DNA from 2 places in the Neobacillus sp. 204 genome. Region 2 is predicted to be linked to the other one. Evidence: riboswitches for the same ligand, from Rfam matches in the RefSeq annotation. Region 2 holds a riboswitch; the other holds the start of a gene.
The links. A riboswitch is a leader RNA that binds a small molecule or an ion and turns the genes downstream of it on or off. The one in region 2 is predicted to bind cobalamin.
Positions count from the first base shown of each region.

Region 1 (4,848 bases), on a different contig from region 2:
AACTGGCATCTATGGCTATCCAAAAGAAGAAGCATTACATATTGCCATTTCCACCATCAGTTCCTTTTTATTGAATCATGACATGCATGTTTATTTAGTTGTTTTTGACAAAAAATCATTCGGTTTAAGTACGAAGTTATTTTCCACCATCCATCAATATATTGACGAACACTATGTAGAGGAAGTAGAAAGTACTTTTAATCGCAGGACAGGAGAAGAACAATATGTCATGCGAGAAGTCGAAATTCTCAAGCAGGATATCTATGAAGAAGTAAACCATTCTTTAGTGAACCTGTTAGACCAGCTCGATGAATCTTTTTCCGAGCAGATGCTTCGTTTAATTGATGAAAAAGGAATGACTGATGTTGAGACGTATAAACGGGCGAATATCGACCGGCGATTATTCTCAAAAATTCGGAATGCTGTCGATTATACGCCAACGAAGAAAACCGCGATTGCCTTTGCGATTGCTTTAAGATTGAACTTAGAGGAAACGGATGAGCTGCTAACTACGGCCGGTTATACCTTGTCGCGGAGTAGTAAATTTGATGTCATTATTGAGTTTTTCATTCAACAAGACAACCACAATATACATGAAATCAATGAGGCTTTATTTGCGTTTGATCAACCATTACTCGGTGCTTAAAATGTCGCTTTCGAAGCGACCTTTTTTTATCTAATTATTGTTATCCTAAGTTCATCAAAGAAACGGAGGATGACAATTATGAAAAAGAATGTAACAGAATTAGTATTTATTTTAGATAAAAGTGGGTCAATGGCAGGGCTTGAAGCAGATACAATCGGTGGTTTCAATGCGATGCTGAAGAAACAACAAAAAGCGGAAGGAGAAGCCTTTGTTACGACTGCATTATTCGATCACCGGTACGAATTATTACACGATCGAATCAATGTAAGAGGTATTTCATCTATGACCGACAAAGAGTATGAAGTAGGCGGCACCACTGCGCTATTAGATGCCATTGGTTTTACTATTCAAAAAATGATTAATGTCCAAAAGAGAACTAGTGAAGCGGAACGGGCCGAAAAAGTGTTATTCGTTATCACAACGGATGGGATGGAAAACGCGAGCCGTGAATTCACAACGAACAAAATCAAAAAAATGGTTCAGCTTCAAAAAGAGAAATTTGGGTGGGAATTCATCTTCCTTGGAGCCAATATCGATGCCCTCTCAACGGCTTCACAATTTGGAATCGATGAGGACTTCGCGGTGGAATACCATGCGGACCAGAAAGGAACTCAATTAAATTATGAAGCGGTCAATGAAGTCGTAAGTAATCTTCGAAGCGGCAAAAAGCTTGATCGAAGCTGGAAAGAAGGCATTGAAAAGGATTATAATCGACGTTCGAGGAATTAAATGCCACAGAGCCGGTTCTTATGCTTGAATTAAAAAAGAGAAACAAAAACTTTACCTACCCTCAAAAAAGAGACTTTAAAAAATACTTGATATATTCTATTTGTTAGACTAGTATGATATTATCTTTGAAAAATATAATATGTTTTTGTTAACAAATCAGTTAAGATGCCCTTTGGGCTTAATAGGGAATCTGGTGAAAAGCCAGAACTGTCCCCGCAACTGTAAGTGTGGACGAAATAGGCAAACCACTGTTTCGTATATTAATAGATATACGAATACGGGAAGGGTCTAAAGTAGGAAGATACACAAGTCAGGAGACCTGTCTTAGCTTTTATAGTTTCGATTTCTTCGGGGGTTGAGAAGATGGAACGTTCGCGACAAAAAGTATAGTTTCTTTAACTTGCTTTCCGCTGACGTTTTATCCGTTCAACAACTGTTGAACGGATTTTTTATTTTTACATGATTCTAAATGATTTTTGATTCTCATCGCTTATGTTAGAAGAAACAGACCTTCTATAAAAATTGAATATGATTAGGATAGGTGCGCATAAAGGAAAGAAATGCGCTTAAAAGGGAAGTACGGTTTAATTCCGTCACGGTACCCGCCACTGTATTGGGGAGTTCATTGCAAATGTCACTGGAATTTTTCGGGAAGACGCAATCGAACGATGAACCTTAGTCAGGAGACCTGCCTCTACCTAATGACTTCATTAACCTACGGGACAATAGGTGGAAGTGCTGATAAATACCTCATTTTCTGTCATTTTGTGTGTATTACTCTGCACCCCTATTTTCATAGGGGTGCTTTTTTTCGTAAAAAAAATAAAAGGAGAGTGTTTTATGACAACCTGGAATTTAAAAGGGACGAAACACCATGTATTAATTTGTAACGGCAGCAGCTGTATGAGAAAGGGAGGGGAAGAGGCTACACAAGCGATTCGAAATGAGATTACTAATTTAGATTTGGAGTCAATCATACATACAACAAGAACACGATGTAATGGAAGATGTAAGGATGCCCCTGTTGCTATCGTTTATCCGGAAGGAACTTGGTATAAGAACGTTACGCCGGAGGTGGGAAGTAATATGGTCCGACAGCATCTGATAGGAGGGGCCTGTCTTAAAGACCATGTCATTTATCAATATAGCCACGAAGGATTTATAGCATCAGAAAGAACGGAATGTATCGAAGGGGTTCTAAAGCCTGTTAAAAAGAGTGTCTAGATTAATAGGTTCTTTATTCAATTTCTGGAAGGAGGAGCAAAAAGAGTGCGAGGGAAACTGTTGGTTATTGGCTTTGGCCCAGGAGATGAAAAACATATCACGGAACGGGCAAAAGAAGCCATTCAAGAAAGTGATATCATCATTGGGTACAAAACGTATGTTGATTTAATTCAGGGATTCATAACGGGGAAGCAAATTATTAGCACGGGAATGACAGAAGAAGTGAGCCGGGCCCAAGAGGCTGTTAAACAGGCCGAGCAGGGTAAGAAGGTAGCGGTGATTTCAAGTGGAGATGCCGGTGTTTATGGAATGGCAGGTCTCGTTTACGAAGTGTTAATTGAAAAAGGCTGGAAAAAAGATTCAGGGGTAGAAATCGAGGTTATCCCTGGAATTTCCGCGATTAACTCCTGTGCAGCACTACTCGGAGCGCCAGTCATGCATGATGCATGTACGATTAGTTTAAGTGACCATTTAACACCGTGGAATTTAATCGAGAAAAGAATCGAAGCGGCGGCTCAGGCGGACTTTGTTATTGCTCTTTACAACCCAAAGAGTGGAAGAAGAACAAGACAGATCATGGAAGCGCAAAAAATTCTTTTAAAATATCGGTCTCCCGATACTCCAGTTGGATTGGTAAAGAGTGCGTATCGTGAAAGCCAAAATGTCGTCTTAACCAATTTACAAGACATGCTGGAACATGAAATTGGGATGCTGACGACCGTGTTAATTGGGAATTCTTCTACGTTTTTCTACGATGGCTTAATCATCACCCCGCGCGGTTATCAGCGGAAGTATACATTAAATCAGGCTGTACAGCCGTTAAAACCGCATCAGCGACTGCAAAAGGAAGCCGAACCATGGGCATTGGAGCAAACGGAAGATTTGAAACCTTTGAAAAATAAAACGGTCACTGCCATTTCAGTAAAAGAATCTCCAAGAGAACTGGCAGAGGAAGCCTTACAAATGATCATTGGTGAAAACCAAGGGCTTTCCCAAAATCTAATGGTTAAGCAAGATGTTCAATCCATTTTTGAGATTGCCGTCAGTCCTGGGGTGGTGAATAAAAAATTTACAGCGAAACAGATGATGACTCTTTCCGCAATTATCGGAGAAGAAGGAGTAATGGAATACACACAAGATCACTGTATTAAGCTGCAAATTTTAACCTCCGAGCCTGATGACATTGTGGAAAAATTAGCAGCAGCCAATTTTTTGATTGCTCCGGTTGGGGACGTTTTAACCGTCAAAGCCTGTGATTTTTGTGACGGAGAAAAGAAGGATTCCATTCCCTATGCTGAGGAACTACAGGAAAGGCTTGGAGGAATGGAACTTCCGAAGGAATTAAAACTGGGCGTGAATGGCTGCGGGATGGCCTGCTACGGAGCTGTAAAAGAGGATATTGGCATTGTCTACCGCAAAGGAGCATTTGATTTATTTTTAGGAGCGAAGACAGCCGGAAGAAGTGCCCATCCTGGTCAGATTGTCGCCGAAGGAATAGCTCCTGACCAAATCGTTGGGGTAGTGGAGGGGATTGTTCAAGAATACAAACAGAATGCCTATCCTAATGAACGTTTCTATAAATTTTTTAAACGGGCAAAGCAGGTTCAAGGCTTCGAGCATCAAGATATTACACCGAATATAAAAATTGAAGCGGCGGCATGCGGGGAGTAAAGGAAAGAAGGATAGTTGTCAATCGATAGGTTTGGCAATTACAAACAAAGGGGAGGAAACATTTTGAAAGCTATTTTATTTGTTGGTCATGGGAGTAAGGAACGTGAAGGTAATGAACAAGTCCGTCAGTTCATAGAAGCGATGAGAAGTAAATGGGACGATACAGTACTAGTTCAGACGAGTTTTTTAGAATTTGAAAGACCAACTGTAAATCAAGGAATTGATGTATGTGTCGAGAAGGGGGCCGACCATATTGTTGTCATTCCTATTATGCTTTTGCAAGCAGGTCATTCCAAAATTCATATTCCTGCTGCCATTGATGAGGCAAAGAAGAAATATCCGTTTGTACGGTTAACCTATGGCAGACCGATTGGCGTTCATGAGGAAACATTTGAAATTCTTAAAACGAGATTAACGGATATCGGGGAGAACTTGGATCATCCAGAAGACGATACAGCCGTTCTTTTATTAGGTCGAGGCGGTAGTGACCCGGATGCTAATAGTGATTTATATAAGATTGCAAGATTACTTTGGGAAAAAACAAACTATAAAATTGTAGAACCTGCTTTTATGGGGGT
Region 1 is NZ_JBJORY010000013.1:101,231-106,078, reverse strand. Features, by position in the region: gene ACJ004_RS23530 (macro domain-containing protein) at 1-646, shown strand, start outside; gene ACJ004_RS23525 (vWA domain-containing protein) at 725-1,375, shown strand; cobalamin riboswitch at 1,522-1,716, shown strand; cobalamin riboswitch at 1,898-2,085, shown strand; gene ACJ004_RS23520 ((2Fe-2S) ferredoxin domain-containing protein) at 2,216-2,599, shown strand; gene cobJ (precorrin-3B C(17)-methyltransferase) at 2,645-4,270, shown strand; gene ACJ004_RS23510 (sirohydrochlorin chelatase) at 4,334-4,848, shown strand, end outside.
Region 1: linked by a shared signal. The riboswitch ahead of ACJ004_RS23520 ((2Fe-2S) ferredoxin domain-containing protein) and the one ahead of ACJ004_RS06640 (ribonucleoside-diphosphate reductase subunit alpha) in region 2 are both predicted to bind cobalamin.

Region 2 (4,848 bases):
GAGCCCTTTAGTTGTAAAGCCATTTCGAGCAGAAATAAATTCTCCATAGGTACGGATATAAAACGGTTTTCCATCCTCGTCAATTTCTAATTGAACATCACCATAGAAAATTTTCTTCGGATATTTCATGCGAATCTGCCGCTCAATATTTTTATTAAAATAAGAGGAAGGGTTATATACCATATCTGACTTGATGAATTTAGGATTAGCGCTGGAATCAGTTGCACTCAATGTAAAATAGCCAGGTGTACTTTCTCCTTTCCACCATTTAAAAAATCCTGAAAATTCAACGGGAGCTATATATACATAGTCACCGTGCAGCTTTTGAATTTGCAGGTTTCCAAGCTCATAGTAGCTTGTGTTCGGTACTTGCCCAAATGCCTTTTTCATTTTGTTACGGGCAAACTGTGGCGGAACACTGGCAGGTGTTTCTTTTTCATCAAAGGTTTGAATCTCCACCTTTTCAGCCATCTTGGCCACTTCATATTTTTTATCAGCATTAAAAATAAAGGCAGTTAAGAAATAAATCCCCAGGCAAAGACTTGCGAGGAAAAGTAGTCCTTTGATCTTTCTTTCTGTACCATTGGAAAGAACGGCTCCAGCAGCGGAAACAATAATTGCTAACGGCCATAATGAGGTGAAATTTCTATCAAAATTACTGAAATAATAGAATGAAAACACAGCTAGCATGAGAAGCACAACAACAGCAATGGAGACACCGATATTTAGTTTTTTTCCTTCCTTTTTACTTGCTTGATCATGTTTAAAAATAGGTATTAGAATAAGTGCCGCAGCAATCCCGATAATCAACGTAAATAGAAATATGTTCCCCATATAAATGCCCCTTTTCAACTTGATCTTTCTTCATTTACGGATATGAACCCAGATAAGTTTCATTTTTATATAATAATAGACTTGAAATATTTTATTTACTATACTATTATTTAATTTAATTGATTCACTATATATTGTTTCGAATGATAATTATAAAACTATATATTGTGTTAGCCTTAAGAGATGATGCCATTGTGGCTTAAAAGGGAATCTGGTGTAAATCCAGAACTGCCCCCGCAACTGTAAATGCTGACGAAATGAACAAACCACTGTATAAAACTGTCTAATTGATTAGGTACTTATATGGGAAGGGTTCAAAGTAGGAAGAAGTATTAGTCAGGAGACCTGTCTTTCTTAAGTTGTTTCAACTTCTTCGGGGATTGAGAAGATGAACGATGGCGACAAAAGGGATTTGATTTTTTTCCATTTGTATAGTTATCGTTTCATCCGCTCAATTACCGTTGAGCGGATTTTTTTATTATAGGGGGAATTGAAATGATGACTAAGGAACTACAATCCGAACTTCATTATGTTTTAGAAGCTATTGAACAAGTTACAGGACAATATCAAATTAACACAACAGAACTAAAAAACCGAATAAGCGAACTGAATGTAACAGAGTTAGAAGCAAACCAGCAAGCATTACTTTATGCAGTGAACCAAATTGCTATGGACCAACCGGATTGGACATTTATTGCTGCCCGCTTTTATTTAAATGAATTATATGGGAAATCTGCAAAAAGCCGCGGATATGACCGTTCTTTAAAATATGGTGACTTTTATAAATTATTAAAAGTATTAACCGATATCGGGATTTATTCTAATGATCTATTAAACTTATATAGTAAAGATGAAATCGATGAATTAGCAAAAGAGATTGATCCAGATAAAGATTTTTTATTTAATTACATAGGTTTATTTTTACTGGCGGATCGTTATCTTGCTCAAGATCATAACCGAAATGTATATGAACTCCCGCAGGAACGGTTCATGATTATTGCCATGACTCTTATGAAGTATGAAAAGCAGCCGATCCGCCTCCAACTTGTGAAGGAAGCTTATTGGGCATTAAGTAATTTATATATGACGGTGGCAACCCCGACTTTAGCGAATGCAGGGAAAAGCTTTGGGCAGCTTTCCTCCTGCTTTATTGATACAGTTGATGATTCCCTTGATAGCATCTATTTAAATAATTGGGATATTGCTCGGTTAAGTAAGGATGGCGGAGGGATTGGGATCTATTATGGTAAAGTTCGTGCACTTGGTTCCGATATTAAGAAATTCAAAGGAAACTCTTCAGGTGTGGTGCCGTGGATAAAATTGGTGAATGATACAGCTGTCAGTGTCGATCAGTTAGGACAACGCCAAGGTGCCATTGCGGTGTACCTAGATTTGTTCCATAGAGATATTATGAACGGGTTTCTCGATTTGAAAACAAATAATGGAGATGAACGCCGTAAAGCCCATGATATTTTCACAGGTGTCTCTATACCCGATCTTTTTATGAAAAAATTGGAAGAGAGAGATGAGCAGGGAAGAAGTATTGGACAGTGGCATACATTTTGTCCCCATCAAGTAAAACAAATGATGGGTTGGAAGGATGAACATGGTAACCATTTAGGACTTGAGGATTTTTATGATGAAACGGATGTTAAATATTTTTCTGAGAAATATGAAGAAGCCATTAAAAACCCGCTTCTACCTCGTAAAACCTACCGAGCAATGGATATTATGACACGGATCATGGTGGCTCAATTAGAAACAGGCACGCCATATATGTTCTATCGTGATGAAGTCAACAGGCAAAATCCAAATAAGCATGGTTTAGGTAAAGGCCGAACTTCTATTTACTGCAGTAACTTATGTACAGAAATAGCTCAAAATATGTCCGCAACGACAATTATAAACGAGTACCAGAATGAAGATGGCCATATCGTGATGGTTCGGAAGCCAGGTGATTTCGTAGTTTGTAATTTATCTTCTATAAATCTAGCAAAAGCAGTTCCTGCAGATGTCTTAGAGCGATTAATTCAAATCCAAGTAAGGATGCTCGATAACGTTATCGATTTAAATACAATTTCGGTTGGACAGGCGCAATTAACAAATAAACGGTACAGAGCGGTGGGTCTGGGAACGTTTGGCTGGCACCACCTTTTAGCCTTGAAAGGGATATACTGGGAATCTGAAGCGGCGGTTAAATATGCAAATAGTTTATATGAAGAAATTGCGTATTATACGATCCGTGCGTCAATGGGACTAGCAAAGGAGAAAGGGGCTTACAGCCAGTTTAAAGGGTCTGAATGGGATACTGGGATGTATTTCGAACGAAAAGGTTACCTATCAGAAAGGTGGAATGAGTTAAAGGGTGCTGTAGGTACTCATGGCATTAGGAATGGCTGGTTAATGGCGATCGCTCCTAACTCATCAACGGCGAAAATAGGAGGCTCGACAGATGGTATCGATCCTATCTATTCGGTTGAATATGCAGAGGAAAAAAAGAACTTTAAATTTAAAGTGACGGCACCTGATTTAAATCATAAAACCTACGAGTATTATCGTCGTTCGAGACATGAAATAGATCAGATTTGGAGTATTAAACAGAATGCAGCACGCGGTCGCCATATTGACCAGGGGATTAGCTTTAACCTTTATGTAAGACACGATATTAAAGCCAAAGACTTGCTTAATCTTCATATGGAAGCTTGGAAGCAAGGGTTAAAGACCACTTATTATGTGAGAAGCACCTCGCAAACAGAAATCGACGAATGTGAGGCATGCCATAGCTAACACCCTTTTAGATCACTGTTTTCTAAAAGTTTGTTGTTCTTGAAATAAGATGGAAAACATTCTAAGTAGTACTGAGCAGCCCGAATACACGAAGACTCCTGCGGGAGTAGTGAGCAGGGTGAGACCCCACTGCGAGGTACGAGCGAAGAGGCTCACACCTCACCCGCGGAAAGCGAAGTGTATTCGGGCTGCGGGTTAATTAACAACATTCTTTACGAAAACTGCTTTTAGATTAGATTGAAGGAGAGTAAAATATGGATATTCATTTACCAATGTCAAGAATTAAACTACTAAATCCTGAGTTTCCTAATAAATCAACGGGGATCATCAACGGACATTCATCAGGTCTGCTCAACTGGAACGATATTGCCTACCCTCAGATATACGATTTATATCAGACTTTATTGTCAAATTTTTGGAAGGCCCAGGAGATTAATATGCAAGATGATATTAAACAGTGGGACCTTCTCAGTTCAATAGAACAAGATGTGTTCTTGCGAATTAATACACAACTTGCTTCATTAGATAGCCTGCAGACACCTACCATGTGTCAGGTGATGGACTATGTGACTGATTCTAGTTTTAAGGCAATATTTGCGGTTATTGCCCAGCAGGAAGCGGTACATAATGAATCGTATTCCTATATATTAAGTTCACTTGTACCAATAAGTGAGCAAAAAGAGCGTTTTAATCAAGCAAAAAATGATCCAATCGTACGAAAAAGAAACCAATTGATTCTAGATGCATATGAGAGTTTCCGAGACAATCCTACACCGCAAAATTTATTTCAACTAGGTGTGAACTCTATTAATCTTGAAGGCATTTATTTTTATGCTGGCTTTGCTTTTTTCTATCACCTTGCCCGTCAGCAAAAAATGCTAAAGACAAGTACGATGATAAGTTATATTCAACGAGACGAAATGCAGCATGCCTATTTTATGGCACAGTTTCTACGAATTCTGTTAACAGAAAATCCGGAATTGAATACAGAGGCGAATATTGATTATGTGTATAAAACGGTAGGACAAGCTGTCCAGCTTGAAAAAGAATGGGCCCATGTGATTTTGAAGGATATCGATGGTATTGACTTGAGCGAGTACGAAGAATACACCGAATACCTTGCAAATAAGCGGTTGCGCCAGCTTGGATTACAGAACTTATTTAAAGAGAGAGAGAACCCCATGCCGTGGATCCATGTTTTTAGTGATGAAATGATGAATGAAACAA
Region 2 is NZ_JBJORY010000002.1:517,002-521,849, reverse strand. Features, by position in the region: gene ACJ004_RS06645 (hypothetical protein) at 1-834, opposite strand, end outside; cobalamin riboswitch at 1,002-1,200, shown strand; gene ACJ004_RS06640 (ribonucleoside-diphosphate reductase subunit alpha) at 1,330-3,621, shown strand; gene ACJ004_RS06635 (ribonucleotide-diphosphate reductase subunit beta) at 3,876-4,848, shown strand, end outside.